2 linked regions of the Phytoactinopolyspora mesophila genome follow. The protein of the gene in region 2 interacts with the protein of the main gene of each other region in a pairwise test. Links are inferred from orthologs where the notes say so. Each region holds a gene or a part of one and is shown on either strand. Other genes may lie near its edges.

What was found.
Region 1: the proteins of rpe (region 2) and eno interact in binary tests that used the Escherichia coli proteins (3 or more experiments, as listed by UniProt). The link is inferred for Phytoactinopolyspora mesophila from one-to-one orthologs.

What each region holds. Positions count from the first base shown.
Region 1 is NZ_WLZY01000009.1:53,603-68,210, forward strand. Bases 5,057-8,005 are described here. They hold eno (phosphopyruvate hydratase), read right to left. Parts: upstream 7,197-8,005; coding sequence 5,916-7,196; downstream 5,057-5,915. Other genes in these bases: F7O44_RS22825 (DUF501 domain-containing protein), read right to left, coding at 5,057-5,180; F7O44_RS32060 (septum formation initiator family protein), read right to left, coding at 5,317-5,913; F7O44_RS22840 (hypothetical protein), read right to left, coding at 7,382-7,597; F7O44_RS22845 (hypothetical protein), read left to right, coding at 7,682-8,005. Outside these bases: F7O44_RS22805 (SDR family NAD(P)-dependent oxidoreductase), read left to right, coding at 1-515; F7O44_RS22810 (uracil-DNA glycosylase family protein), read right to left, coding at 516-1,346; F7O44_RS22815 (N-acetylmuramoyl-L-alanine amidase), read left to right, coding at 1,625-3,634; F7O44_RS22820 (Ppx/GppA phosphatase family protein), read right to left, coding at 3,742-4,668; more of F7O44_RS22825, read right to left, coding at 4,665-5,056; more of F7O44_RS22845, read left to right, coding at 8,006-9,046; F7O44_RS22850 (hypothetical protein), read left to right, coding at 9,142-9,705; F7O44_RS32065 (adenylate/guanylate cyclase domain-containing protein), read right to left, coding at 9,832-10,821; F7O44_RS22860 (PH domain-containing protein), read right to left, coding at 10,818-11,366; F7O44_RS22865 (biotin--[acetyl-CoA-carboxylase] ligase), read right to left, coding at 11,395-12,135; F7O44_RS22870 (phosphoenolpyruvate carboxylase), read right to left, coding at 12,298-14,608. UniProt on the Escherichia coli protein: Catalyzes the reversible conversion of 2-phosphoglycerate (2-PG) into phosphoenolpyruvate (PEP). It is essential for the degradation of carbohydrates via glycolysis.
Region 2 is NZ_WLZY01000001.1:208,840-223,377, reverse strand. Bases 6,920-9,798 are described here. They hold rpe (ribulose-phosphate 3-epimerase), read right to left. Parts: upstream 8,753-9,798; coding sequence 8,087-8,752; downstream 6,920-8,086. Other genes in these bases: F7O44_RS00895 (transcription antitermination factor NusB), read right to left, coding at 9,500-9,798; F7O44_RS00900 (Uma2 family endonuclease), read left to right, coding at 8,901-9,455; ribD (bifunctional diaminohydroxyphosphoribosylaminopyrimidine deaminase/5-amino-6-(5-phosphoribosylamino)uracil reductase RibD), read right to left, coding at 6,920-7,732. Outside these bases: phosphoserine phosphatase SerB, read left to right, coding at 1-42; F7O44_RS00950 (SixA phosphatase family protein), read right to left, coding at 108-617; F7O44_RS00945 (alanine racemase), read left to right, coding at 954-2,162; F7O44_RS00940 (MOSC domain-containing protein), read left to right, coding at 2,173-2,994; hisG (ATP phosphoribosyltransferase), read right to left, coding at 3,010-3,864; F7O44_RS00930 (phosphoribosyl-ATP diphosphatase), read right to left, coding at 3,922-4,185; ribH (6,7-dimethyl-8-ribityllumazine synthase), read right to left, coding at 4,261-4,734; F7O44_RS00920 (bifunctional 3,4-dihydroxy-2-butanone-4-phosphate synthase/GTP cyclohydrolase II), read right to left, coding at 4,731-6,032; F7O44_RS00915 (riboflavin synthase), read right to left, coding at 6,025-6,624; more of ribD, read right to left, coding at 6,629-6,919; more of F7O44_RS00895, read right to left, coding at 9,799-10,885; fmt (methionyl-tRNA formyltransferase), read right to left, coding at 10,921-11,850; bar (barbiturase), read right to left, coding at 12,095-13,228; F7O44_RS00880 (carbamate kinase), read right to left, coding at 13,409-14,356; F7O44_RS00875 (carboxyl transferase domain-containing protein), read right to left, coding at 14,437-14,538. UniProt on the Escherichia coli protein: Catalyzes the reversible epimerization of D-ribulose 5-phosphate to D-xylulose 5-phosphate.

The sequences.
Region 1 (14,608 bases), on a different replicon or contig from region 2:
TCGGCCAGTTGGACATCGCGGTCAACAACGCCGGCGTCCTGGCGGTCGGAACGGTGACAGAGCTGCCCGAGCAGGAATGGCACCGGGTGCTCGACGTGAACACCACCGGCGTCTTTCTCGCCATGAAGCATCAGATCCCGGTGATGCGCGCTGCCGGAGGCGGCGTCATCGTCAACATCGGCTCCAACATCGGCGCGCACATGCGGCTACCCGGATTTGGCGCGTACGCCGCGTCCAAAGCGGCTGTGGGCGTGTTGAGCCGGACCGCGGCTCTCGAGTACATCCGCGACGGCGTGCGCATCAACGTCGTCAGCCCTGGGCCGGTGGAAGCCCCCATGTCCCTGTTGCCCGGCGAGACCGATGCCGATCGTGCGGCGCGGTTCCAGGACCAACAGCCGATAGGCCGGATCGCCACCGTGGACGAGGTCACCTCCGCTGTCCTGTGGGTGGCCTCCGACGAGGCGTCCTACGTCGTGGGGCATGACCTCGTCATCGACGGCGCGGCAACGGCCTGATCACTCGCCCGCCACCGCGGCCGCGCGAGTGAATACGTCGTCGAGCATCTGCTCGGTGAGCTTGCCGGTGAATGTGTTCTGCTGGCTGGGGTGGTACGACCCGATCAGCGTCACCGCGCCCACCACTCGCGGCAACACGACCTCAGCGCCGTGACCGAATTTCGGCCGGGGACGTGGGATGCTCACGCCGAGGCGTCCGAGCGTCGTCAGCGCAGCCGTCCAGGCGTAGGACCCCAGCGCCACGACGGCCCGCACGGAAGGCAGCAGCAAGCCCACTTCCCGGTCGAGCCATGCAGAGCACGCGTCCCGCTCAGCCGGGGTCGGCTTGTTGTCCGGCGGCGCGCACCGGACCGTGGCGACCACACGGACGCCGGCCAGCCGCAGTCCATCACCCGCATGCTCCGACGTCGGCTGGTTGGCGAAGCCGGTCCGGTGCAATGCGGCGAAGAGCCAATCGCCGCTACGGTCGCCGGTGAAGATCCGGCCGGTGCGATTGCCTCCGTTCGCCGCCGGCGCCAGGCCCACGATCAGGACGCCGGCTTCCGGGTCGCCCCAGCCCGGCGTCGGCCGGCCCCAGTACGGCTCCCCGGCGAACGAGTGCCGCTTGGTGGAGGCGACATCTTCACGCCATTGCACGAGCCGCGCGCAGGCGCGGCAGACCGAAGAGCAGGCAGTCACCTGGTCCAACGACGCGTCAGCCGCTAGTGCCGCGACGTCGGAGGCGGAGCAGGCCACCGGCGTGTCACCAGCGGCCAGGTCGTCCGGCCAGCCCTGACCTGGCGGCACCGGGCTGGCAAAAGCTGTGCCCGTCACGGGATGGGGTAGTTCCACATCGCCTCCACGAATCTTCAGACCGTACCCGCCCGATTCTGCCCTCCCGGCGGCGCGGCGAACGATTCCCCACCCGGTACCTGATCTGCCGGAGCACCCGTCGAGCCGCGCGGCGGCACGCTAACCGCGTGATTCGCGAAGAATTTTCGACAGACGAGCTTTCTTGCTTCCTATTGACGCCAAATTTTCATGTCCGGCAGGATGATCTCTCATGTGACTCACTGTGTACGCACCGTCACCCGGCGACGGCGGCGACCAGATCACGCCTGGAGGTCCAGATGCGTCCCCCGTCTATCTCTCGCCGACGTACCCGGATCGGTGCCGGCGCCGTCGGCATCGCCATGTTGGTTCCCCTTGCCGTCTCTCCGATCGGGGCGGCAAGTTCGGACGATGCTCCATCGCCTACCGAAACCCGCCAACAGCAGTTCGCCGCGGCTGCGGGCGAGTTCGGCGTTCCCGAGGCTGTGCTGCTGGGGGTTTCCTATCTGCAGTCCCGCTGGAACAGCAATGCCGGCTCGCCTAGCACGAGCAGCGGGTACGGCCCGATGCACCTGACCGACGCCGAGTACGTGGCCAGCCTGCCCCACGGCGATCACCACCACGGCGACGGCAAGGATCCACGCGGCGACGACTCTCGTGACACGCTGAGCATCGCCCATCCCGACGTTCCTCCACCGGACGACGACGCGCTGCGGACCCTCGGCACCGCGGCCACACTCACCGGCGAGGCCGAAGCCGCTCTACGGGCCGACCCGATGGCAAACATCCGAGGCGGCGCGGCGCTGCTCGCGTACTACCAGGAGGAGCTCGGCGGATCGACCGGAACGTCGGCTGATCCGGCCGATTGGTACGGCGCCGTCGCGCGGTACAGCGGAGCGGAAACCGTCGACGCCGCTAGTTTCTTCGCCGACGAGGTCTACGCGACGATTCGCGAAGGCGCCCAGCGCATCACCGACGACGGCGAACTCGTCACCCTCGCCGCGAACCTTGAACTCACCCCGGACCGATCTACCCTGGCTGAGCTGGGCTTGCGCAACGTCGACCGCCCGGACGAGATCGAATGCCCGCCTGATATCTCCTGTGAATGGCTGCCCGCGCCGTACGAGCTACGCGGGGACGGTACCAACATCAACAGCTATGGCAACCATGACCTCGGCGATCGTCCCGAGCAGCAGAAGATCGAGTACATCGTCATCCATGACGCCGAGGGCTACTTCGACTCGACAGTCCGCCTCGCCCAGGACAAGAACTGGGTTAGCTGGCACTACACACTGCGCTCGTCGGATGGGCATATCGCCCAGCATCTCGAATCGACGAACGTGGGCTGGCATGCCGGCAACTGGTTCGTCAACGCTAAATCGATCGGCCTCGAGCACGAAGGCTTCGCCGCGCAAGGCACCTGGTACACCGAAGCCATGTACCGGACGTCGGCCAAGCTGGTCCGCTACCTCGCCAAGAAGTTCGACATCCCGCTGGACCGGCACCACATCATCGGTCACGACAACATCCCGGGAATCACGCCCGACTTCGTCCGCGGGATGCACTGGGACCCGGGGCCGTACTGGGACTGGTCGCACTACTTCGACCTGATGGGCGCGCCATTCCGGTCGACCGGAACGCCTCGCACGGGCCTGGTCACGATCGACCCCGACTTCGCCACCAACCAACCAGCGTTCACCGGCTGCGAGGAAGCCGGGGTGCCGTGCCCGGCGCGTGGCTCGTCAGCGGTGATTCTGCACACCGAGCCGAGTCACGACGCTCCGCTGGTCAACGACATCGCGCTGCGCCCGGACGGCACTCCGGCCACGATGCACATCTCCGATCACGGAGCGCGAGCCTCAGGCGGACAAACCTTCGCCATCGCAGACCACGAGGGCGACTGGACCGCGATCTGGTACCTCAGCCAGAAGGCGTGGTTCTACAACCCGCCGGAGAACCGGGCCGCTGTGTGGTCCAAGGGCTTCGTCGCCACCCCGAAAGCGGGCCTCGACGAGATTCCGGTCTACGGGCGTGCCTATCCCGAGCCGGATGCCTATCCGGACGGCGTACCGGTCCAGCCCATCGTGCCGCTGCAGTACACGATCTCCGCGGGTGAGCGCTATGCCACGGGTCCGGCGTTGCAGGGCGAGTATTACCGTGCGACGACGTACGACGGTTCCTCACCCGGCGACTGGACGCTGATCAGCGGCGACATGGAGTACGTGCAGATCCAGCTGGGCCATCGGATGATGTTCGTCGATCGGGCCGACATCGACCTGATTCCGGCGGTACGCGGCGCACCCCGGTAGTGTCCCGAACCGGACCCTCATGGTCGGCACATGGCTGAGGGATAGGTGTAGCCAGAGCCGCACCTATCCCTCAACCATCTTTGCCGCTCCGCCCTGGTGTCTTGAGCTCAGGTGGTGACAAGGCTCCAGGCGATGCCGTCGAGGATGTCGTGCTCACTCAGCACCACTTCCTCCACCCCGGCCCGCTCCGCGACGCAGCGCAGGATCAGCGCACCGGCGGCGATCACGTCAACCCGGCCAGGGTGAATCACCGGAATGGCGGCACGCTCGTCGTGCGACGCGGCCAGCAGCCGATCGCTGATCTCCGCGACGCCACGCACCGGCACCCGCGCATGGTGAATGGCGTCCCGATCATAGGCGGAAAGGCCCAGGTGAATGGCGCCGACGGTGGTCACCGACCCGGCCAGTCCGATCAGGCTGGACGCGCCCCGCAGCGGGACGGTCTCGGCGACGTCGTCGAGGGCGGCATCGATATCGGCGCGGGCTCGCGCCACCTGCTCCGAGGTGGGCGGATCGTCGGCGAAACAACGCTCGGTGAGCCGGACCGAGCCGATGTCGACGCTGCGCGCCGCCTCCGGCTCTTCGGTTCCGTGCACGAACTCCGTCGAGCCCCCGCCGATGTCGACGACAAGATAAGGACCGGGCACTTCGGAGCCCAGGTCACGGGTCGCTCCGGTGAACGACAGCCAGGCCTCCTCATCACCCGACACGACCTCGGGATCGACACCCAGCACCGACCGGACACCTTCGACGAACACGTCGGCGTTCGCGGCATCGCGGGTGGCGCTTGTGGCGACCATCCGGACCTTCTCGACTCCCCAGTCGTCGATGACCTGGACGTACTCGCGCAAGGCGACGATGGTGCGCTCCAACGCCTGCTCCCCCAACCGACCGGTGCGATCCACGTCCTGCCCGAGCCGGACGATCCGCATCTGCCGGTCCAGATCATGCTGGCCGCCGTCGCCGGGATCGAGTTCGGTGACCAGCAACCGGATCGAATTGGTACCGCAATCGAGCGCCGCCACCCGCCTCATGCCGGACGCCAGGTGCATGTCTCGGCTGTCCAGGGCTTGTCGAGGGTGGCCATCCGCTCCAGGGTCAGGTCGCCCAGGGGGTTGACGCCGGGGCCCACCGCGAGACTGTGCGCGGCCAGCACGTGCAGGCATTTCACTCGGGACGGCATTCCGCCGCCCGACACGCCGGCGATCTCCTCGACGTGCCCGATGTGCTCACGCCTGGCCAGGTAGTCGTCATGCGCGGCCCGGTATGCCTCCGCCAGTTCGGCGTCCGCGGCCAGTAGCCCAGCCATCTCGGTCATCACGCTCACCGACTCGAGTGTCGACGCGGCCGCAACCGCCCGCGGGCAGGTCAAATAGAAGAGCGTCGGAAACGGGGTGCCGTCGGGCAGCCGGGGCTCGGTCTCGACCACGGTTGGGTGCCCGGAGCCGCACCGGTGGGCCACCGCCCGCACGCCGCGCAGCGGACGTCCCAACTGCTCCCGCAGGATGTCGGAGTCCTCAGTGGTCAGAGTCGACAACGTCACCAGGCTGGCCCTCTCGCGTCGTGCGGGCGTGGGGGGCAAAAGCCGCCGCCCATGGTGCGGCTGGGCATCGAAACGCGAGGAACGAGCGTTTCGCGGGCGAGGGCGGTGGCTTTTTGCCCCCGACGCCCAAACCCCGCACTCACGGTAGGTCCTCGTCGGGAATGTCGTCGGCCGCCTGCAGGGAGCTCCACAGCCGCTCATGCCATGCGCCGTCCCCGGCCGGGGGAAGCCCTTCGGGTCCTGGATCGTCCTCTTCGTCGTCGCCGGGGTGAACCACCACGTAGCCCTGTTCCCCCGGCATCACGAAACCAAGGCGCTCACGGGCCTGGATGGCCACATAGGCGGGGTCGTCCCAGAGTTCGAGCTCGACCTCCAACTGCTCGACCTGTTCTCGCAGCTCGACCGCTTCCTGCTCCAACGCGCTGCGCTCGTTGTGTTGCTCATACCACGTCCGTAACGGATAGGCATACGACACGAGAAGGACAGCTAGCACCAGGGTCAGGACCGCCGCCCGTCCCGTGATCGACGGTTTGCCACCGGGTGCTCGCGGCCGGGGCGGCGGTGGCGGCGGTGGGCCGATGCGGTTCTCGTCGCCGGAACTCTCGACACCTGCTCGCCGCCGCACCGTTTCCCGGCCCGGCCGCGGCCCGCCACGGGTGGTCCGGGTGGCCGGGCGCCGCTTCGTCCCGGCGCTGCCCGCGGGGCGAGCGCCGGGAGAACGACGAGAACCAGGCACAGCTACTTATTAAACCGCGGGAAAGCCGCAGAACCGGCGTAACGCGCGGCGTCGTCGAGCTCTTCTTCGATCCGCAGCAACTGGTTGTACTTGGCGACCCGCTCGGAGCGAGCCGGCGCCCCGGTCTTGATCTGCCCCGCATTGGTGGCCACCGCGATGTCGGCGATGGTGGTGTCCTCGGTCTCACCGGAACGGTGGCTGATCATGCTCGCGTAGCCGGCCCGGGTAGCCATGGCGACCGCATCAAGCGTCTCTGTCAGCGTGCCGATCTGGTTGACCTTGACCAGCAGGGCATTGGCGGCTCCGTCGCTGATGCCCCGGCTCAACCGCTCCGGGTTGGTGACGAACAGGTCGTCACCAACGATCTGCACCCGGCCGCCGAGCGCCTCGTTCAAGGTCACCCAACCGCTCCAGTCGTCTTCTGCCAGCGGGTCCTCGATGGAGACGAGCGGGTAGTCAGCGACAAGCTGGCCGTAGTACTCGCTCATCTGCTCGGCGGACTTCGACTCGCCCTCGAAGGTGTAGCCGCTCTCGCTGAAGAACTCCGTGGCGGCGACGTCGAGAGCGAGCGCCACCTGCGAACCGGCGGTGAATCCGGCCTGTTCGATGGCTTGCAGGATCAGATCGAGCGCAGCGCGGTTGCTTGGCAGGTCGGGCGCGAAACCGCCTTCGTCGCCGAGGCCGGTCGCCAGGCCCTTCTCCTTCAGCACCTTCTTCAGCGCGTGGTAGACCTCGGCACCCCACTGCAGTGCGTCCCGGAATGTCTCGGCACCGATAGGCGCGATCATGAACTCTTGGATGTCAACGTTGCTGTCCGCGTGCGCACCACCGTTGAGGATGTTCATCATCGGCACCGGCAACAGATGCGCGTTGGGGCCGCCCAGGTACCTGAAGAGCGGCAGATCGGCAGACTTGGCGGCGGCCTTGGCGATGGCAAGAGACACGCCCAAGATCGCATTGGCCCCGTACTTGGCCTTGTTCGGGGTGCCGTCGAGATCGTTCATCTCCTGGTCGACGAGCCGCTGGTCGCTGGCGTCGAATCCGAGAAGCTGCGGAGCCAGATCGTCCATGACGGCCACAACCGCCTTCTCGACCCCCTTGCCGAGATAGCGCTGTTTGTCGCCGTCGCGCAGCTCGACCGCCTCGAACTGGCCAGTGGAGGCACCGGACGGGACAGCGGCTCGCGAGAGCGTGCCATCGTCGAGTGCGACCTCGACCTCGATAGTGGGGTTGCCGCGCGAGTCGAGAATCTCGCGGGCTCCGATCGCTTCAATCGTGGCCACGTCTTTCTCCTGATGTCGGGGATGTCTGGGTGCCCGCGGGGCACGCAAGGCGCGATGGTGACGACGTCGTCACGGCGCTGTTACTCCTGGAAGCTTAAGGGGTAGCCCGGACGGGACGCCGATCGGCATGCCCGCTGGGTGAGTGCCGTTCCGCGGAGTCGGAGCGCAGGCCACGGCACACCTCCTCAATCTTCCTCGTCACGCTCGTCAGCGATGATCCGCAGGTTTTCCGCCAGGGAACTCAGCCGCTGGCTCATGGTCTGCACGATACCCTCTGCCTCGTCGGCCAGCCTCCCGGCGAAATCGCCGTTCTCCAGCTGGCTCGAGAGTTCACGCTCCACCGGCACGACAAGTTCGTCGACATCATCGGCCAGTTCCCGGAGCCGCTCGGCTTCGTCCATGCCAGGGATCGTATCTGGATACCGTTCTTGCCGATAAGCTCAAGACGGACCGCATCGTGGCATGATCAACCGGGACGGCCAAGCATGGGCAAGGTAGCGATCGATCCGGACGGAGCCGATGAACTCGCTCGCCGGTTGGAGGACCTGTCGGAAGCGATCGGTGACGCACGATCCACGGCGTGGTCGCTTCGAGTGCGGTGGCGCATGCTCAGCACCTGGCAGGACCAGCAGTGGGCCAACGGGCTGGCCGGCCGGCTGCGCACGGCCGCGGCCATCGTGCGCGGCGACGACAACCTGCCGTCGAACTGGCCGCAGATTGCCGCCCAGTACGACCTCGCTGACCATATCGAGCTGGCCGACCTCGAAAGAGAGCTGAGCAACCACGCCGAGATGGAGCTCGACCAGCTGGAGCACCTGCTGGAACTGGCCCGCGAGGCCGAGATCCCACCGGCCGACTATGCCGAAGCGCTGCAGGACTATTGGGATCGACGCGCGCTCGAGCGCGCCGGCATTGATCCGGACGAGTGGGACCCTTCACTCGGCGCCGACGCGCAGGCCGACATCATCGAGCGGGTCTATGTGTACTACGCCGAGGTCTACGGTGAGGACAACGACCTGATCTGGGCCGGTATGGCGAACATGATCGGGCCGTCCTTCGCTGCCGGCTTCTTCGATCTGGCCGAGTTCCGGGACATCGCTCAACGGGTTCGCGGCAGGGCTGCTCTGAGCTCCTTCCTTCCCGCCACACCGTTCTGGAGCAGGATCTCGGGAACACTCCTCGCAGAAGCCGCCGACATGACCGATCAGGAACTCGCGTACTACGAAACCACGTTTCTGCAAATGCAGAAGGACATCTTCTTCGACCTGGCGCCCGTTCACGAGGCCTACCTCAGTGGCGGCATCGAAGCGGTCGAGGAAATGCGCGCGGCCGGCATCATCGACCAGGATGTGTACAACGCCTGGGAAGACATCAGCTCGGGCGACCCCGCCCTCGTCGAACAGGGCAATGAAGCGCTGCTGCTCCGGGAGCAGCGCGACATCATCGACGACTACTACCAGGACATGTACAACCGATTCCCGAGCGGCCCGGTGGTCACCCAGTTCATGACCTGGATCGGCGCCCCGTCCATTCCTGGCGCCAAGAGTTATCCGGAGGTCTTCGACTGGTCCGGGAACATCGCGCACTTCGAGGACCGATGGGATCTGATCCAGCAAGACACCTTGCCCGCATTCCTCGATCTATGGCGCGACGACCGTGAGCGCACCAACGACATCATCTCGTCACCGGTGGGTCCGCGCATCGACGAACAGCGTATGAAGGAACGTTTCCCGCCGCTCGGCTGGATTCTCGACGGTCCGCCGATCGGGATTTCGCTTCCCGACGTCCCGGGCTTCGACCCGAGCTTTCCCTCCCCCATCGATTTTCTCTTTCCCCGCCTGCCTTGGTAGCCACGGACCACCGGATGCCCACTCGCCAGATTCGCGCGCGCCGCAGCCGATGGGCTGCTTCGGCACTCCTGCTGATCATCCTCTTGGGAGCATGTATGAACGACGACGACCGCAGCGGCGACTACGCCTTCGACGTGGTCAGAACCGATCGGCACGAGCTGGATCTGCGGACTCCGCCGACCCGTGAGGCCGTGGGGATCAGCGAGGACAGCACCGGGGTATCGGTCGCGGCCGACGACGAAGCATCCCGGGTAATCCACGCCCATGTCTTGCTGCCCGACGGCGTCGAGCTGGATCTCGAGCCGTACCGGCTGGTCGTGGAGCCGCGTGCTGGTTCGGCACGCCCACAGGGCCTGACTACCCGCACGGCCCCGCCGGCGCGGGCCAACCTGATGTTTACCTTCGAGACGGTGGACGAGGCGAGCGCGTTCTTGAGTGAACTGGCCGCGCAGCTTGGCGAGCACCGCGGCACACTCACCGACGACTACATCGAGCGGACCAGCCAGATCCTCGCCACCGGCGAACGCCCGCACCCATTGATCGCCTCCGCCGAGATCGGCTACCTGACGTTGTCCGTCCGCCCACGAGCCGGTTCGTCCGCCGGAGGGCGTAGCACCGCACACATCACGTTCAACTGGTCAGCGATGCCCGACGACTGACCGGCTCAGTCGGATGGAGTCTCTTCATGGTGTGGTGGGCATCAGCGAGGGAGGTCGACGGCGAAGCCCCTCCGACCGAGTCTGCTGGGCAAGAAGTGGCTCCATCCGACTGAGCCGCCATATCCGTCAGGGACGAGGGCTGACGCTGTAGACCTCTACGGCGCCGAGGCCGCGCACCATCGTCGGCGGCAGGGCGCGCAGCGCAACGCTGGGCTCGTTCTCCAATGCCATCGCGGTGGCCATGTCGACGAGGACGGAGTTCCGTTCGGCCACCGTGGTCAAGCGAGCCGCGAGGTTGGTCGGAGTGCCGAACACGTCGCCCAGCCGGGCCACCACCGGTCCGGTGGCGATGCCGACGCGGATATCCGGCAACGCGGGGTTGAGGCCGATCTGTTCCACCAGCTGGCAGCCGATGTTCGCCGCTATGCGCGCGTCGTCCGCAACGAAGACGACTTCATCGCCAAGCGTTTTGACCACCCGGCCGCCTTGACCGAAGATGACGTCGTTCGTGGTCGCCTCGAACTCTTCGACGAGCTTGCCGAGCGCCTCGACGCTCAGTCCGCGCGACAACCGGGTGAAAGACACCAGGTCGGCAAAGCCGACCGAGGCGGGGGCGGCCAGCAGCGGAGCCTCGCCCATCTCAGCGATGGCCATCAGCCGGTTCACCGACGACGCGAGCTTGCGTCGCCAGGCATAGATCAGCAGCCGTTCGAACTCCGGTAGCAATTGCTGAGCCATCCGGTACGCCGAGCCGAGCCTGCTGTGCCGGCTCTCACCGTTGGCCACCGACTCCTCGATGATCTCGGCGAGCGTCTCTACGTGCCACTCGGCCAGCCGTCCGGTCATCCGGCCCAGCGCGCGGACCATCTGCACCGCGGTGGCGTCGTTCACCACCTTGGACTCCACCAGATCGACGACGGCACGCAGCGCTTCCAGATCCCACACGGTGAAAGCGGCCTCGCCGCCGACGTCGGGAAAGCCCAGCGCCCGCCAGTACTTGTCGACCTCGGCCACGGTCAGCCCGACAGCCTCAGCTACCTGTTCACGCGTGTACCTGCGCGACGCGCCCAGAAGCAGCCGTTCCATGTCGTCCGGGGTGAGCCGATCTCGGGTCACGGATGATCGGTCTCCCCGCCTGGCTCCGCCTCGTCCCGGGACCAGCTGGCGTCATGCGCTTCGGACACCAGCTCGCTCAACCGCAGCTGCACACTGTGAACACGTGGGACGTCGTGCAACTTGATCTGGCCTTCCTCACTCGCGGCCGACACAATGAGCGTGCCGCACCGCAAGATCCGGTCGAGCAGCCCCTGCTCGAATGCCGCGTCGTTGATCCGGCGCAGCGGGATGTTCCGGCCGGTGCGCCGGATAATGCCGGCACGGGTGATGAGCCGGAAGTTGGTGACGGTGAACGTCGTGGTCAGCCACGTAAGGAACGGCCGCAGCGACCAGTAGAGAATGACGAACACACCGACGATGACCAATGCCCACCGCCCGACGGTGGGGCCCGTGGTGTCGTCGTCGGGCAGGATGCCGAGGCCGAACCCCACGGCCGCGCCGGTCACGAGCAGCACCGCGACCGGGACTAATAGTGCCTTGACGTGTGTACGCAGGTGGTGCTCGACGATCTCACCTTCGCTGAGGTGCTTCTGCGGAAAGGCCATACGCGCATCCTGACACAACCAGGGGCTCTTACACGGGGCGCAGGTGCACAATGTCGCCGGCGCCTATCACCCGCCGCTCGGTGCCCGTCTGCAAGACCAGACGCCCGGTGTCGTCGATGTCTGCCGCGACGCCCTCGGCGGCGTCGGAACCAGGAAACTCTACGCGCACCTGACGACCGAGGGTGGCGCAACGCTGCCGATATGCCGGGGCGATCCCGGCAGCGGGATCGCCACGGTGATCGTGCCACTCGGCATAACGTTCGGCGAGCCGATCGCCGAGCGCTTCCAGCATCTCCGCCGGTTGAATGCCGGCCGCGCCCTCGAGAAACAGTGATGTCGCGGTCGGCGGCAGCTGGTCACGCCGCTGCGTGACATTCAGGCCGATCCCGGCAACAGCGGCAGCACCCTGCGGCGTGTCGACCCGTTCGACCAGGATGCCGGCCAGTTTGCGCTCGTCGACCAGGACGTCGTTGGGCCATTTGAGCTTCGCCCCCACGCCGGTGAGCCCGACCACCGCGTCAACCGCGGCGACCCCGACCAGCAGCGGCAGCCACGGCCACCGCTCGACTGGCACGTCGCGAGGACGGAGCAGGAAGGACACCGCGAGGCTGGATCCGGGCGGGGCCTCCCAGGTACGGTCCAGCCGTCCCCGGCCGGTGCGCTGGTATCCGGCGACGACGGCGGTGCCTTCGGCGGCGCCGGAACGCGCGAGTTCCGCGACGTCGACATTGGTGGAGCCCGTCTCCTCGACCCGCCGCACCTGCCACATGGCTTCTCCTAGCTACCTACGCTCGGTGATCATGAGCAGATTTCCGCCCTAATCCGCGATGATCGTGTGCGCATTCGGGTCACCATAGCGACACAAACTCTCTCACGATCACTGCGCGGCGGTGCGGAAATCTGCTCATGATCACGGCGTAGGCGGGCGCGCTCAACCGGTGTTCTGCAGCCCCGCGGCGACGCCGTTGACGCTGATCTGCAACAGCCGGCGGCTGGCTGCTTCGTCGGCAGTCTCCGTGTCCTCGCCCCGGCGCAGCGTCCGCAACGCGCGCACCTGCAAATACGAGAGCGCGTCGACATAAGGGTTGCGCAGCGCCACCGCGCGGCCGAGAACTCGACGATCCTCCAGGAGCCGGGAGTGCCCCGTCACATTGAGGACCCACTCGATGGCCAGCGCGTGTTCGGCCAGGATCATCTCCGTCAGCTCGGGTCGTTCGCCCAGTTCGAGGTAACGCGCGGCGATCCGGCGATCGGTCTTGGCCAGAGACATCTCGACGTTCTCGAGCATCACGGTGAACAGCGGCCATTCATCCCGGGCCCGCCGCAGCAGGTCCAGGTCGCCCACCGCGGCCAGCCCCGAACCGAGGCCGTACCAGCCGGGCAGGTTGACCCTGGTCTGCGCCCAGGAGAACACCCACGGAATCGCCCGGAGGTCATCGAGCGACGAGACGGTCAGGCCACGACGGGCCGGGCGGGAGCCGAGCGGCAGCGAGCCGACCTCCTCGAGCGGGGTGACCCGGGCGAACCACTCCGGGAACCCTTCGGTGTGCACCAGCGCGTGGTAGGCGTCTTTGGCGGCAGCGTCAAGGGTGGAGGCCACATCGGCGAACTCCACAGCGGCGTTGCGGGCGCGTTCTTCGACCTCCGGGGTGGAAGCAAGCAACACGGCGGAGGCCACCTGCTCGATGTGCCGGCGGGCAATCGCCGGATTCCCGTACCGCGCGAAGATGACCTCACCTTGTTCGGTGAGCTTGAGCCGGCCGTCCACGGATCCTGGCGCCTGGGCCAGCACCGCCCGGTTCGCCGGGCCGCCGCCACGCCCGAGCGCACCACCACGACCGTGGAACAAGGTCAGGGTGATCTTGTGCCGGGCGGCCCACTCGGCGAGTCTGGACTGCGCGTCGTACAGCTTCAGCGTGGCCGACACCGGGCCGACGTCCTTCGCGGAGTCGGAGTATCCGAGCATGACCTCGAGGCGATTCCCGGTCTCTTCCAGCCTGGCCTGAGTCTCGGGCAGGTCGAGGACACCTTCGAGCACCTGGACCGATGCTTCGAGGTCGGCGCCGGTCTCGAAGAGCGGGACGACGTCGAGCGCCAGCGCCCGCCCGTCCAGCGCATACCTGGCCAGCTCATGGACAGCAGCGATGTCGGCGGCGGACTGGGTGAATGAGACGACGTACCGGCGGCAGGCGTCGGCGCCGAACCGGGCCTGGATCTGAGCCATGACCCGGATGGTGGCCAGTACCTCTTGAGTCTGGTCGGACAGCTCACCACCGGCACGAACCTCCTCCAGCGCCGCGCGATGCACCGCGCTGTGCTGGCGGATCTCCAGCTCAGCCAGGTGGAAGCCGAACGACTCGACTTGCCAAACCAGACTCTGGAGCTCGCCGTACGCCTGCCGCAGCGCTCCAGACTGCACGAGGCTCGCCTGGATCATGCGCAGTTCCTCGAGCAGTTCGTCGGCATTGGAGTAGCCGAGGTCGGCGTCACGGCGCCGGGTGGCGGCCAGCCGGGCGGCGGCGTAGAGCAGTGCAATGCGATGCGGCTCGTTCGGGGAGCGTTCAGCAAGCTCCGCGTAGAGTTCCGGCTGGGCGGCCTCGGCGTCGCCCAGGATCCGGGTGATCTCTGGCGACGGAGGCGTCGATGCGGCGTCGAGTGTCAGCCCACGCCCCACCCGTGCGCAGGCGGTCTCCAGCGCGGCCAGCACGTGATCGGACTGAATCGCGATCGCCTGGCGGGTGATGGAGCTGGTGACAAAGGGGTTGCCGTCGCGGTCTCCCCCGATCCACGAGCCCAGCCGGACAAACGCCGGCACCCGGGGCGCGCGCATTTCCTGATCGTCGCCGAGCGCGGCGTCGGCGCGCCGGTAGACCTGTGGCACGACGTGGAACAGCACGTCGTCGAAGGCCGACATGGCGGTGCGGACCTCGTCGAGCGGTCCCGGACGGCGGGCCCGCAGCGGGGCCGTGCGCCACAGGACGTCGACGTGCTCGAGAAGCAGCCGTTGCGTCTCGGCGGCCTCGGACATGCCCAGCCGGGAATCGTCGCGTCGTTCCAGAAGCTCCGCGATCTGGCGGATCGCATTGACGACGGCGCGGCGGCGCGCCTCCGTGGGGTGGGCGGTCAGCACCGGCCGGAATTCGAGGCTGCCGAGCATCCCGTTCGCTTGGTCGGCGCCGGCCAGCGCGGCGATCTCGGCTACGGCCTGGGACATCGCACCCGACAGCGGCCGATCAGCGGCA
Region 2 (14,538 bases):
GACGGTTACACCACGCCTGCACCTCCGGTCCCAACCCCTTGATCATTGGCGGTTGACCACCGAATCCGGTGGTCAACCGCCAATGATCACCGGAATCACGACGACGATCAGCCCCGCGGCACGCTGAAGGCGACGAGCCGCGCCGAGCCCGGATCGATCTCCGCCCAGCTCCCGTCCACCTCGAACACGGCGCAGGCGGCGGTGCGGTATTCCAGGCGCATGTGTGTGCGCTCCGGCACGTCGCTGGATTCGTCGTCGAGCAGATTGGCCAACGTCCCCACACCCGGATTGTGCGCGATCAGGATGGCCCGGTTGACGTCGAACGAGACACCGCGCACCAAGTCCAGCAGATCGCCCGCCCCGGCGGCGTAGGCGCTGTCGGTCACGCTCAGCTTGGGCGGTGCGTCGAGCTGGGCCGCCAGCCGCTCGTAGGTCTCGCGGGTGCGTTGCGCGCTCGAGACCAACGCGAACTCAGGCGACAGCGAGTTCTCGTACAGCCAGCGACCGACCTGCTCGGCGTCGCGCCGGCCCCGGCCGGTCAGCGGCCGTTCGTGATCCGGGACGTCGTCGGGCCAGGCTGATTTCGCGTGCCGCAACAGCATGAGAGTTCTCGACATAAAGATCAAGGCTAACCGTACGAACCCGGCAGCTCCCCTCCCGGTGATCGTCAGTGGGTTGTGGTTGCTCCCGGCGGCGCAAACCGGGCGAAAATGGCCCACCCAGCAACCACAACCCACTGACGATCACCGAGGGTGGGCGGGTGGATTCGTCATATCCGGCACATTGCCCCGCGAATCGGTGATCTCGTAGTGACCTGGACAGCGTTCGTCTGATAAGCATTCCTGGTGGAGATCAAGCTTGCAGACGAGACAACACCGCCTCCCCCGCCGGCACCCCGGCGGGACCCGGCGCCACCTGAGTCCGGTTCCGCGCCGGAGGAGCTCCAGCCGTCCATCACCAGTTCCCGCGCTGACCTGCGCCATCAGCTGAACTCGGCTACTGCGGGCTGCGATGTGCCGCTGGCGGCGATCGACATGGACGCCTGGGACGCCAACGCGGCGGACCTGGTTCGCCATGCCAAGGGCAAACCGATACGGGTCGTCAGCGCCGCGATCCGCAACCGGGCGTTGCTGCGCGACATCCTCGGCCGTGATGGCTACCAGGGCGTGCTTTCCTACACGCTCTCCGAGGCGATCTGGCTGGCCGGCACCGGGATCTGCGACGACGCGCTGGTCGCCTATCCGAGTGCCGACCGCCGGGCCATCTCGCGACTGGTCAGCGATGAACATCTGGCTGCCAGGGTGACGATCATGGTCGACGACGTCGCGCACCTGGACCTGGTCGATGCCGTCGCGGCACCTGAAGCCCGCGCCGAGCTCCGGGTCTGTCTCGATCTCGACTGCTCGTGGCAGGCGTTGCGCGGGCGTCTGCGCTTCGGGGCTCGTCGTTCTCCGCTCCGCAAACCCGACGACGTCGCGCGACTGGCCAGGGCCGTCGCTTCGCGACCGGGCTTCCGGCTCGTGGGTTTGATGGCCTACGAGTCGCAGCCGGCCGACGATCTCTGGCGCGCCAAGCGTGGCCGCATCCGCCGCAGGCTGGCCAGACTGATCCAGAAGCGCGGCGAACAGCGCCTGACCGCCCGCCGCGCCGCAGCCGTCGAGGCGGTACGCAACGTGGCCGACCTCGAGTTCGTCAACGCCGGCGGGAGCGTGTCCATCACGAGAACCGCCGATGAATCGTGTGTCACCGAACTCTCCGCGGGGTCGGCGCTTCTCGGGCCGATGCAAACAGACATAGCCGACGGATTCATGCCCCGCCCGGCGGCGTTCTTCGCATTGCCCGTGGTCCGCAGGCCCAGTGCCTCGGTGGTCACCGTCGCCGGTGGCGGATACGTCGCCAGCGGAACAGCGGGCGAGCACCAGCTGCCCACCCCCTGGCTGCCCGACGGCTTGCGACTCGCACGACATGAGGGCGCCGGGCAGACTCAGACGCCGCTACGGGGAGCCACCGCGGCCAGCCTGGCCATCGGCGATCTCGTCTGGTTCCGGCACGCGAAGGCAGGCGAGCTCGCCGAGCGGTTCGACAGCTACCATCTCGTCCGTGGCGAGCGGCTGATGGACACCGCGCCGACATACCGGGGAGACGGAAAAACCTTCATGTAATGCTGTCCGTATGCAGGTGACACATCTCAGCATCTACCCGATCAAATCCACCCAGGGTCGTCCGGCCAGCTCCTTGGCGGTCGAGCCGTGGGGTCCGGTCGATGACCGGCGTTGGATGCTGGTGGGCGAGGACGGCGCCGTGGTCACCGCGCGCGCCTTTCCGCCGCTGCTCAGCGTGACCGCCGAGCCGGGCGGACCCGGACAGGTGCGACTGCACGGACCACACGCCGAACCGCTCGACGTCGATGCCACCGGCGACGCCGAACTGATCCCGGTCAAGGTGTGGCGCAGCGAACTCAAGGCAACGCACCCGAGCCCAGCTGCCGACCGTTGGTTCAGCACGCTGATCGACCACGACGTCCGGCTGGTATGGCTGGACGATCCCACCCGGCGGCCGGTCGATCCCGAATTCGGGAAGCTCGAAGACCGGGTCAGCTTCGCCGACGGCTACCCCGTGCTCCTCGCCACCACCGCGTCGCTGCGCCAGCTCAACGACTGGATCGCCGCCGGAGCTGCCGAACGCGGGGAAGAGCCGCCTGAACCACTGGACATGCGCAGGTTCCGGCCGAACGTCGTCGTCGAGAACGACGAGCCGTTCGCCGAAGACCAATGGTCACGCGTCCGAATCGGCGACGTCGAATTCCGGGTGGCCAAGCCGTGCGACCGGTGTGTGTTGACCACCATCGACCCGGACACCCTCGTCAAGGGCAAAGAGCCGCTACGCACACTCGCTCGCTACCGCCGGTGGGACGGCAAGGTCTGGTTCGCGGTGAGCCTCATCCCCGACGGCCCCGGCACATTGAACGTCGGAGACGCGGTCACTGCGCTGTGATACCCACCGGGCGGGTCAGATGCGGCAGGCGAGGATGTCGGTGACCAGGATGGCCCGGGCACCGATCTCCCACAGCTCGTCCATCACTCGCTGCGCTTGGTCCCTCGGTACCATCGAGCGCACCGCCACCCAACCTTCGCGGTGCAGTGGTGAGACCGTCGGCGACTCGAGGCCGGGCGTCAGCTCGCTGGCTTCCTCGACCCGCTCGGCCCGGATGTCGTAGTCCATCATGACGTAGCGACGCGCCACCAGCACACCCTTGAGACGGCGCAGCAACTGCTCGGTGCCCGGCGCGGAGTCACCGTCGGCACGGGTGACCAGCACCGCCTCGGACTTCAGGATCGGCTCGCCGACCAGCTCCAGGCCGGCCTGACGCAACGTCGTTCCGGTTTCGACGACGTCGGCGATGATGTCGGCGACACCGAGTTGAACCGCCGTCTCCACCGCACCGTCGAGCTTGATCACCTCAGCGTCGATACCGCGATCGCGGAGATACGAGTCGAGCAGACCGGCATACGACGTCGCCACCCGTTTGCCGTTGAAATCGGCGAGCTGGTCGGCCGTTCCCGGCCTGGCGGCGAACCGGAACGTCGAGCCGGCGAAGCCGAGCGGGAGCAACTCGCGGGCCGGCGCGTGTGAGTCGAGCAGCAGGTCACGCCCGGTGATACCCACATCGAGGGTCCCGGATCCGACATATACCGCGATGTCGCGCGGGCGCAGGAAGAAGAACTCGACGTTGTTCTCCGGATCGCTCAGGACCAGCTCCCGGCCGCCGTCCTGGCGCTGCCGGTATCCGGCCTCGCGGAGCATCTCGGCCGCTGGCTCGGCCAGCGATCCTTTGTTGGGCACAGCTATACGCAGGGTATTCATGTGAGTTTGTCTCTCTGGGTCCGTGGTTGACCAGCGTCCGTGTCAGAGCACAGAGCGCTAGAGCTTCGCGTAGACGTCGTCGAGGGTGAGGCCGCGAGCCAGCATCAGCACCTGGACGTGGTACAGGAGCTGCGAGATCTCTTCGGCGGCACGCTCGGCACTCTCATGCTCGGCGGCCATCCACGCTTCGGCGGCTTCCTCGACGACCTTCTTGCCCACATGATGGACGCCCTGATGCACCGCCTGCACCGTGCCCGAACCGGGCGCATCGGACTCCACCTTGGCGGACAATTCGGCCCACAGGCCTTCGAAGCTCTTCACGTGCGCTTATCCTACGCGACCCTTCCCCATGATCATGAACACTAGTTGACCGTATTGGTCAAGAGGTGTTCATGATCATGGGGAGAGGGGGCGGAGGGTGAGGGCGGTGGCGACGGCGGCCTGCGCGGCCTCGCGGCCCTTGTCCTCCTTGGAACCCTCCAGGCCCGAGCGGTCCAACGCCTGTTCCTCGGTGTCACAGGTCAGCACCCCGAAGCCCACCGGAACACCGGTGTCGACGGAAACCCGCGTCAACCCGTCGGTGGCCGCCTGGCAGACGTACTCGAAGTGCGGTGTGCCGCCACGGATCACCACGCCCAGGGCGACGACGGCGTCGTATCCGGCACGCGCGCAGTGCGCCGCCGCCACCGGCAACTCGAACGACCCCGGGACCCGGACCAGCGACGGCTCCGCCACGCCGGCTTCCTTCAAAGCCGACAGCGCGCCGTCGACCAGTCCGTCCATCACCTTCTGATGCCACTGTGCCGCGACAACCGCCACTCGCAGTCCACGTCCGTCCAGGCTCAGTGCCGGTGCGCCTTCTCCGCTCACGTCAGGTTTCCTTCCAATTCATCCGTCGCGGACAGCTCGACGTCCGAGCCGCCCTGTTCGATGTCGGCCGCCGGCTGGCCATCCAACCCCGGCAGGTCATGCCCGAGCCGGTCCCGCTTGGTGCGCAGGTAGCGGAGGTTCTCCGGCTGTGGGGTGACCGGCAGCCCGACGCGCTCGGCGACGTCCAGCCCGTAGCCCTCGATCCCGGTCAGCTTGGCCGGATTGTTCGTCATCAAGGCCAGAGACCGGACGCCGAGATCGGCCAGGATCTGTGCACCGACGCCGTAGTCGCGGGCATCGGCCGGCAGACCGAGCTCGATGTTGGCATCGACCGTGTCATGGCCGTTGTCCTGCAGCTCGTAGGCCTGCAGCTTGTGCGCCAGGCCGATCCCCCGTCCCTCGTGGCCGCGCAGATAGACGACGACGCCGCGGCCAGCCTTCGCCACCGCGGCAAGAGCCGCTTGCAGCTGCGGGCCGCAATCACAGCGCAGCGAGCCGAACGCATCACCGGTCAGGCACTCGGAATGGATCCGGGCGAGCACCGGGTCGTCGCCGGAGAGCTCCCCCTTGACCAGCGCCAGATGCTCACCGCCGCCCACCAGGTCGCGATAGCCGTAGGCGCGGAAGTCTCCGTGCATCGTGGGCAGCCGCGTGGTGGCGATCCGTTCGACCTGGCGCTCGGTGCGCTGCCGGTACCGGATCAGGTCGGCGATGGAGATCATCGCGAGGCCGTGCTCGTCGGCGAACTCGCGCAGCGCCGGGGCCCGCATCATCGAGCCGTCGTCGTGCACCACCTCGCAGAGCACCGCCGCCGGGGAGAACCCGGCGAGCCGGGCCAGATCCACGCCGGCCTCGGTGTGCCCGGCGCGGCGCAGCACCCCGCCCTCCTTGGCCCGCAACGGGAACACGTGGCCGGGCCGGGTGAGCTCGTACGCTTCCGTGGCCGAATCGGCCAGCACCTTCGCGGTGTGCGCTCGGTCCGATGCGGAGATACCGGTGCTGACGCCGTGCCGGGCATCCACCGAGACCGCGTATGCGGTCCCCTTGCGGTCCTCGTTCACGGCCGTCATCGGCGGCAGTTTGAGGCGGTCGAGTTCCGAGCCGATCATCGGCACACAGATCACACCCGACGAGTACCGGATCGTGAAACCCATCAGTTCCGGGGTGGCCCGGGCAGCCGCGAAGATGAGGTCGCCCTCGTTCTCCCGGTCTTCATCGTCCACGACGACGACGGCCCGCCCCGCGGCGATCTCCTTGATCGCACGCTCGACCGAGTCGAGCTGGATCGCTTCACCCATGCTGCTGCCCTTCAACGAGACGTTCGACGTACTTGGCGATGACATCGACTTCGAGATTGACCTCATGACCCGGCTCCCGGGAGCCGAGGGTGGTCAGCTCCAGCGTCGTGGGGATCAGACTGACCTCGAACCAGTCGGAGCCGACGCCGGACACCGTCAGTGAAACGCCGTCGACGGCGATCGAACCTTTCTCGACGACGTACCGGCTCACGGCCTCCGGCAGGGCGAAGCGCACGACGTCCCACCGGTCCCCCGGTGTTCTGCTCCGCACCACACCGACCGCGTCGACGTGACCCTGCACGATGTGCCCGCCCAGGCGGTCGCTGGCCTTGACGGCACGTTCGAGGTTCACCGGATCGTCGGGCCGCAACCGGCCCAGCGCCGAGCGGTGCAGCGTTTCGGGCATGACGTCGACGGTGAACGAACCCGCGTCCACATCGATGACGGTGAGACACACGCCGTTCACGGCGATCGACGCCCCATGGACGGCGTCGGACGTCACGAGCGGGCCACGCAACGTCAGCTGGGCCGACTCTTCGGTGGATTCGAGCTTGACGACGGTGCCGAGCTCCTCGACGATTCCGGTGAACATCTATTCAACCCTCCTGGCTGGTGCTGACGTGCAGCACAGCACCGGTGTGCGGTTCGTTGCCGTCGACGTCGACGGCGGTGGTATCGGAGCGCGGGACGGCGACCAGCCGGAGGTCGCGGCCCACGGTGGCCACATCGGTCAGCTCAAGGCGAATCGCGGCGTTGATGGTGTCGACACCCGCTTCGGCGAGCGCATTCGGTCCGGCACCGAGCAGCGTCGGCGCCACGTAGCCGATCACGCGGTCGATCAAGCCTGCGCGCCAGAATGCACCAGCCAACGTGGGTCCCCCTTCCAGCAACAGGTAGCGCTGTCCTCGATCGAACAGCGCGGTCACGAGCTTCGACAGGTTGACGCCGCCGTCCACCGTGGCGCCGACCTCGTCGGCGGTGGCTATCCAGGTGGGTGCGCTCGCATCCCTGACCCGGGCCGATGCCGGCGTCCGGCCCGTCGAGTCGACGACCACGCGCAACGGCTGTGTGTCGTAGGGCAGCAGGGCCTCGCCGTCGCGGGCGGTGAGCTGGGGGTCGTCGGCGACGACGGTCCCGACTCCGGCCACGATCGTGTCGACGGCCGCCCGCAGCCGGTGCACCTCGGCGCGCGCTTGCGGACCGGTGATCCAGCGGCTGGTGCCGTCCGCGGCGGCGCTGCGCCCATCCAGCGTCGCGGCGTACTTCCACACGACGAACGGACGTCCGGTGCGGTACGGCGTGAGCCAGCGCGTGTTGACCGCCGCCGCTTCGTCGGCCAGCACACCGGACTCGACGTCCAGGCCGTGTGCACGCAGGGCTGACGCTCCGCCGGCCGCGACGGGATTGGGATCGGAGACGGCGAAGACCACGCGGGCGATTCCGGCGTCGGCGAGGGCAGTTGCACAGGGCCCAGTGCGTCCCGAGTGAGCACATGGTTCGAGCGTGACGACGGCGGTGCCGCCCCGGGCACGATCCCCGGCGGCACGCAGGGCAACGACTTCGGCGTGCGGACCACCGGGGCGCTGATGCCAGCCCTCACCGGCGACATTGCCGTCCGCGTCCAGGATGACGCAGCCCACGTCCGGGTTGGGGGGCGTGGTGTCCTGCGAGCGTGAAGACAGCTCGATAGCACGGCGCATAGCCGCGTTCTCGGTGTGGTTAGCCACCGGAGCTCCTCCTTGCTCGACTGCCGAGCATGCTCCGGGGCGAGGGTCGCCAAAGCGACAAACCGGACATCGGTCGACTCCGCGGACTCGCCTGGCGAATACCGCTTCACCGAGATGTCCTCGCGCACTGCCTCCCATCCGGACTTTAACCGTCGGTTCCGGAATTTCACCGGATCAACCGGCCGCCTCGTCGAGACAGCGACCGGGTCGCGGACTATCACCGCCGGTTCGGAGTTTCACCGACCCCGGAGCACGCGTGGTTCTCTGTTGGCAGTGTAACCGCCGATATCGCGAGGATGTTCCCGGTAGACCGTGACGATTCCCACGTCACTGATGAGCAGCGGCTGTCGCCAGCTCCCGAAGTTCGTCAACGGCCGCCGCGGCGTCGTCGGCGCCGTAGACGGCCGAGCCGGCAACGAACACGTCGGCGCCCGCGTCGGCACAGCGTTCGATCGTGTCTTTGGATACTCCGCCGTCGACCTGGATCCAGATGTCCAGCCCCGACCGGCTGACCATGTCCCGAGCCCGACGGATTTTCGGCAGGCACATGTCGAGGAAGGCCTGCCCACCGAATCCTGGTTCGACGGTCATGACCAGCAGCATGTCGATCTCGGCCAGCAGGTCCTCGAACGGTTCCACCGGCGTCGCCGGCTTGAGCCCGACCCCCGCCCGCGCCCCCTGTTTGCGAATCTCGCGGGCCAACCGGATCGGGGCGGCGGCCGCCTCCGCGTGGAACGTCACGTTGTGGGCGCCCACCTCCGCGAAAGCCGGAGCCCAGCGGTCTGGGTCTTCGATCATCAGGTGGCAGTCCACGGGCAGGCTGGTGCGCTTCAGGATGGCCTCGACCACCGGAAGCCCGAGCGTCAGGTTCGGCACGAAGTGGTTGTCCATGACATCGACATGGACAAGATCCGCGGTGTGAATGCGCTGTATCTCGGTTTCGAGGTTGGCGAAGTCAGCGGACAAGATGCTCGGAGCGATCTGGATTCCCACGAGCACCCAGCGTAGATGCTCACTCTCTCCACAACGGTCAGGGACGCGGTCAGCGCGCCCCGTATTCATCGAGATCGGCCTGTGGCCAACCCGATCTGGACCCTTGATCGCTGTCATGCTTGTGCGATCAACCCCTTGGGGAGGCACAATGACAGCTATGGCGGTGATGCCCCGTGTGTCGGACGACTGGACGGTCGACGACCTCGAACACCTACCCGACGACGGCCTGCAGTACGAGCTCGTCGACGGGATGTTGATAGTGAGCCCAGCACCGGCCCCGGTCCATCAAGAGGTGGTCAGTGAACTCTGCGCGCAACTTCGGGCCGTGTGCCCGAAGCATCTGAAGGCTCTAGTCGCACCGCTCGATTGGCAGCCCGATCGGCACACCTCGCTCCAGCCAGACGTGCTCGTGGTCGATCGATCGAATATCGGAGAGAAGAACATCAGCCGACCACTCGCCCTCGCTGTCGAGGTGCTCTCCCCAAGCACGCGGCGCAAGGACCGGGTGCTGAAGTTCTCCAAGTACGCCGACGCGGGCGTGTCCTCGTACTGGGTCGTCGACCCGGCGGAACCGTCCATCGAGACGTACAACCTGGTCGACGGCGCGTACACCGACGCTGGACGAGCCCAGGGCGCTGAATCGCTCAGCCTGGACCGGCCCTTTCCGATCACCATCACACCGGCCAGCCTCATCGACCTCTGAATCCGCGCGCCGGTAGATCCGCGTTCAATTGCCCCGCCGCGACGTCACTTCCGGCGTAGCAGCGCCAGGTACATCGCATCGGTACCGTGCACGTGCGGCCACAACTGAACGTCCGGGCCGTCGCCCAGATCCGGCACGCCGGGCAGATACGGCCGGGCGTCCACCCGCTCCGCATCGCCGCGGCTCTTCAGCACGTCGTCGACGACGGTCACCGTCTCCGCCAGATGCGGCGAGCACGTCACGTAGGCGACAATGCCTCCCGGGCGGACCGACCGGATGCCTGCGTCCAGCAACGAGATCTGCAGCCGGCGCAACGGTCCCACATCGGCCGACTGCCTGCGCCAACGCGCTTCGGGCCGACGGCGCAACGCCCCGAGACCGGTGCACGGCGCGTCGAGCAGCACCCGGTCGAAGTCTTCTTCGGGCCACGGCGGGTCAGTGGCGTCGGCGACGAGCACCTCGTGTTCGCCCGGATCACCGCGTAGTGCTTGCTCGACCAGTCTGGCGCGGTGCTCGTGTTTCTCGACGGCCAGCAGCTGGGCGCCGGGACCGGCCGTCAGACCGGCCAAGAGCGCGGCTTTGCCACCGGGCCCGGCACACATGTCGAGCCAGCGCTCGTCCGGGCCGCTGATCTCGACCCGGCTCAGGGCCACGGTCACCAGTTGGCTGCCCTCGTCCTGCACCCCGGCTCGACCGGCACGCACAGCGGCCAGCTTGCCCGGGTCGCCCGAGACCAAGGTCGCGCCGTACGGCGACCACCTAGCTGGCTGCGCTCCGGCGCTGACCAGCTCTTCGACGTCGCCACGCCCGGGCCGTACCGCCAGGGCAACCGGGGCCGGCTCGTTGTCGGCGATCAGCGCCGCCTCGAGCGCTTCGGCGTCGCCGCGCAGGGCATCGGAGAAGGCGCGGACTATCCAGGCTGGATGCCCGTGCCGGAAGGCGAGGTAACCGGCGAGGTCAGTTTCGCGAGGCGGTGCGAGCTGCTCGGCCCACCCATCCAGGTCCTGCTCGCCCACGCGCCGCAGCACCGCGTTGGCGAACTTGGCCGCGCCCTCGTGGACATGGGTGCGCACCAGATCGACGGTGGTAGACACGGCGGCGTGTGGTGGCACCCGGGTGGACAACAGCTGATGAGCCCCGAGGCGCAACGCGTCGATCACGGGTGGATCCAGATCGGCCAGCGAACGCCCGGCGCAGGTCTGCACGATCTGGTCGTACGTGCCTGTTGAGCGCAAGGTGCCGTAGGTGAGTTCAGTGGCGAAGGCGGCGTCGCGAGCGTTGACGCCGCGTTCCCGGAGCAGCTCCGGAAGAACCAGATTCGCGTAGGCTTCGTCGTCGTTCACCGCGCGCAGCGCGTCGAACGCAACGGTGCGGGCCAGGTCCGCGCGCTCGCCGGCGTCGCGACGTCCTCCCTGGCGAGAACCGCTCACCCGGCGCTCGCCTGCCGCGCGACGTTTCGGCCGGCTCACGCGCCCAGCCGCTCTCCGGCTTCGGGCCGGACACCGCGTGCCCAGTCCGAAGCCGCCATGGCGCGCTTACCTTGAGGCTGGACGTCGCCGAGCACCACGGGATGGCTTCCGGTTCCTACCCGAACCCCGGACTTCTCGACAAGCAACTCTCCTGCCGGAATAGGTTCCCGGCCGCGTTCCATCGTGACGGGCCCGAGTTTGAGGCGCTCTCCGCGAAACGTGGTCCATGCTCCCGGCGCCGGTGTGCACGCCCGGATCAGTCGATCGATTCGAAGCGCGGGCACGGTCCAGTCGAGGGCGGCGTCGTCCACGGTGAGTTTGGGTGCGTGGGAGACACCGTCGGCGGGCTGGGGTTCCGGGCGCAGACTGCCGTCCTCGATCCCGTCGAGAGTGTGAACGAGCAGCTGGGAACCCGATCGCGCCAGCCGGTCCAGCAGGTCGCCACTGGTGTCCGTAGGCCTGACCTGCTCGGTGACCAGCCCGTACACCGGCCCGGTGTCCAGGCCTTCCTCGAGCCGGAACGTACACGCGCCGGTGAGGTCGTCACCGTTGAGCACGGCGTGTTGCACCGGAGCGGCCCCACGCCAAGCCGGCAGCAGCGAGAAGTGCAGATTGACCCAGCCATGTGTCGGCACGTCGAGTGCTGAGCGCGGAATCAACCCGCCGTAGGCGACCACCGGCGCGCAGTCCGGCGCCAGCGCGTTCAGCCGGTCGATGAACTCCGGGTCCCGCGGCTTCGCCGGCTTGAGAACCTCGATGCCGGCCTCCTCCGCGACCTGCGCCACCGGGCTGGGGCTGACCTTGCGGCCGCGTCCGGAACGCGCATCAGGCCGGGTCAGCACCGCCACCACGTCGTGGTTCGAGGACAGGATCGCCCGCAGCGACGGCACGGCGACATCCGGGGTACCGGCAAACAGAACACGCACTGGATACAGACCTCCTCACGGTGACAGCCACGACTCTTTCACAGTCTCCGCGCCGCACCGCGCACCGGTCCACCGCACCTGCCGCGCCCGTCTCGCCAACCGGCAAGAGGCGCCCGGCGACGCCGCCGTTCGTTGGCAGCCACACCCCTTTCGACACTCGGTGACGTAAACGCCAACAGTTGACCTCTACGTCACCGAACTCACAAGGATGTCTGTGTACTCACGCCGTGCCCGGCTGCCGTGACTACTCGCCGCGGTACCCCGTCGGCTCGTCTCCCAGATCGACGATGGCAGCGACCGGTCCGCCGCCCTCTGGGCCCTGATGTGCTGCCGAGACCGAGACGAACACCGCGGGATCACCGGTGACGGCGGCCGAGACGCCGCCCACGGCAGCCTTGATCTGGCGGTGCCAATGCACGTCGGAATCGTCGAGCATCGCGTTGCGCCGGCCACGTACCGTGCCGTCCTGGCTGGCCTCACATTTGAGAAAGACATTGACGAGCCGGCCGTCGAGGTCACTCGGGTGGGGCCGCTCCGGCAGCTCGAGGCCGGCGTCGCGGATCGCGTTCCAGATGCCGTCGGCGTCCAATGCGTCCTTCATGACACTATGCCCGATCCGGTAGCGGCCGCCGACGCCGCGCGCGTTGCCCACGACGACGACCTGCGCCTGGTCGAGCTCCACCCCGGACGAGCAGGACGCGACCGCAGAATACAGCTCACGGTTGTGCATGACGTCGGCGTCGGTAGGCATCTCGATCTCCCCGAGCGCCACCGCGACACCCAGCGCGGTAGAACCGTTGGACAGGTCCATCGACTCGTGAGTGTGCTCGGTCCAGACCGTCTTGCCGCGGGCTTTGGCATCGCGGATGGTGTGGATGGTGAGCAGCGGGGTCTTGGTCTGCACATAGTGGACGTCGGCCGGATCGGTGATACCGGCGCGTTTCATCGCGACCTCGACGGCCGCGGAGACCTTCTCGACCATGCCGATACGGCCGATCTCCTCGGGCAACAGGACGTCGCTCATCGCGAATCCGACGGTCAGCCGAGGTTCGTCAGTGGGTTCGACCTGCTCCGCGGGCACGGTCGCGAAGATCGTCGCGTGCGGGCTGATAATGCCGTCGGTGCCGCCCGACCACACGATGGGAACCTGCTTGGCCTCGTCCGCGGTTCGGGTTCCTCTTTCGACGAGGACGTCGCGGAACGCCCGATCAGCGATGATCCGGGTGTAGTCGTTCACCCCGCCGTTGCCTTCGGTCTTGCCGACGACGGCGATGACCCGGTCCGCGTCGAGGACACCGGCATCGATCAGCTCGGTCAGCCCAGAGGCGTCACTGACGTGCTTGATAGCAACTTTGCGGACTTCGATCGGCTCAGGCATTCCCGGCCACACCTCCTCGGCTTCACCGCGTGACTCGTGTGGACCCACGTAGACCGGCGGTGCTCAAACGACTATTCGGTGCGTCGAGCCTAGGGATGCGACCAGGCGCATCACGACGGTGACGCTTGCCCAAACAGCAGCCTAGTTTCGGCAGGTATCGCCGACCAGCCCTGCTGAACTCTAAGCGGTGGCCGCGGCAGCGACCACTACGGTGCCAGCTTCGTCGCGCACAGCGTCGGCGATACGGTCCAGCGATGTGATCACGGCACGCTGCCCTCCGTGCTCCACGAAGCGGCAACATGCCTCGACCTTCGGCCCCATACTGCCGCCGGCGAAATGGCCTTCGTCGGCATAGCGGCGCATCGTCGCGACATCGACTGTGCCCAGCGCCTCCGCCTCGGGCGTGCCGAAACGTAACACCGCGTGGGCGACATCGGTGGCGATGACCAGCGTGTCGGCTCCTAGGCTGCGGGCGAGCAACGCCGCGCCGAGATCCTTGTCGATCACCGCTTCCACCCCGTGGATCTCGCCGTCGGGAGCACGCACCACCGGGATGCCGCCACCGCCGTTGGCGACGACAACGAACCCGGCTGCCACCAGGGCGGTCACCGCGGGGCCGTCGAGAATCTCGAGTGGTTCCGGGCTAGCTACCACCCGGCGCCACCCGCGCTCGCCCCGGTCTTCCCAAACCTGGCCGTGTTCGATCAGCACCTGAGCCTCGGCTTGCGGCAAGTAGCGCCCGATGGGCTTGGTGGGCGTGGTCAGTCCTGGATCGTGCGCGTCCACGCGGGTGCGCGTGACCACCGCGGCGACCCGCCGGCGCACGCCGCGGTCGGTCAGGGCCCGTTCCAGTGCGTTGACCAGGATGAACCCGATAGTCCCCTGCGTCTGGGCCCCGCACCAGTCGAGTGGCACGGGCGGCACCACTGGTGCCGCGAGCTCGTTCTTGACCAGCAGGTTTCCCACTTGTGGGCCGTTGCCGTGTGTCAGGGCGACGTCGTAGCCATCAGCTACGAGGTCGGCGACCGGCTGCATGGCTTCGGTGACGGCCTTGATCTGATCCCCAGGACGAGCACTGCCGTCCGGGGCGGTCATGGCATTCCCGCCCAAGGCAACGAGCACGCGCACGCCAGCACCTCCTCTTTCACTAGTTCCTTCCCCATGATCATGAACACTTGACGACCAATATGGTCACCAAGTGTTCATGATCACCTGCCGAGACGACGGTAGCGCTTCAGCCGGCCGGCCCTACGCACGGCGGGATCCGCTTCCAGCAACCGCACCAATTCATACTGCAAGACCTGAGCCGT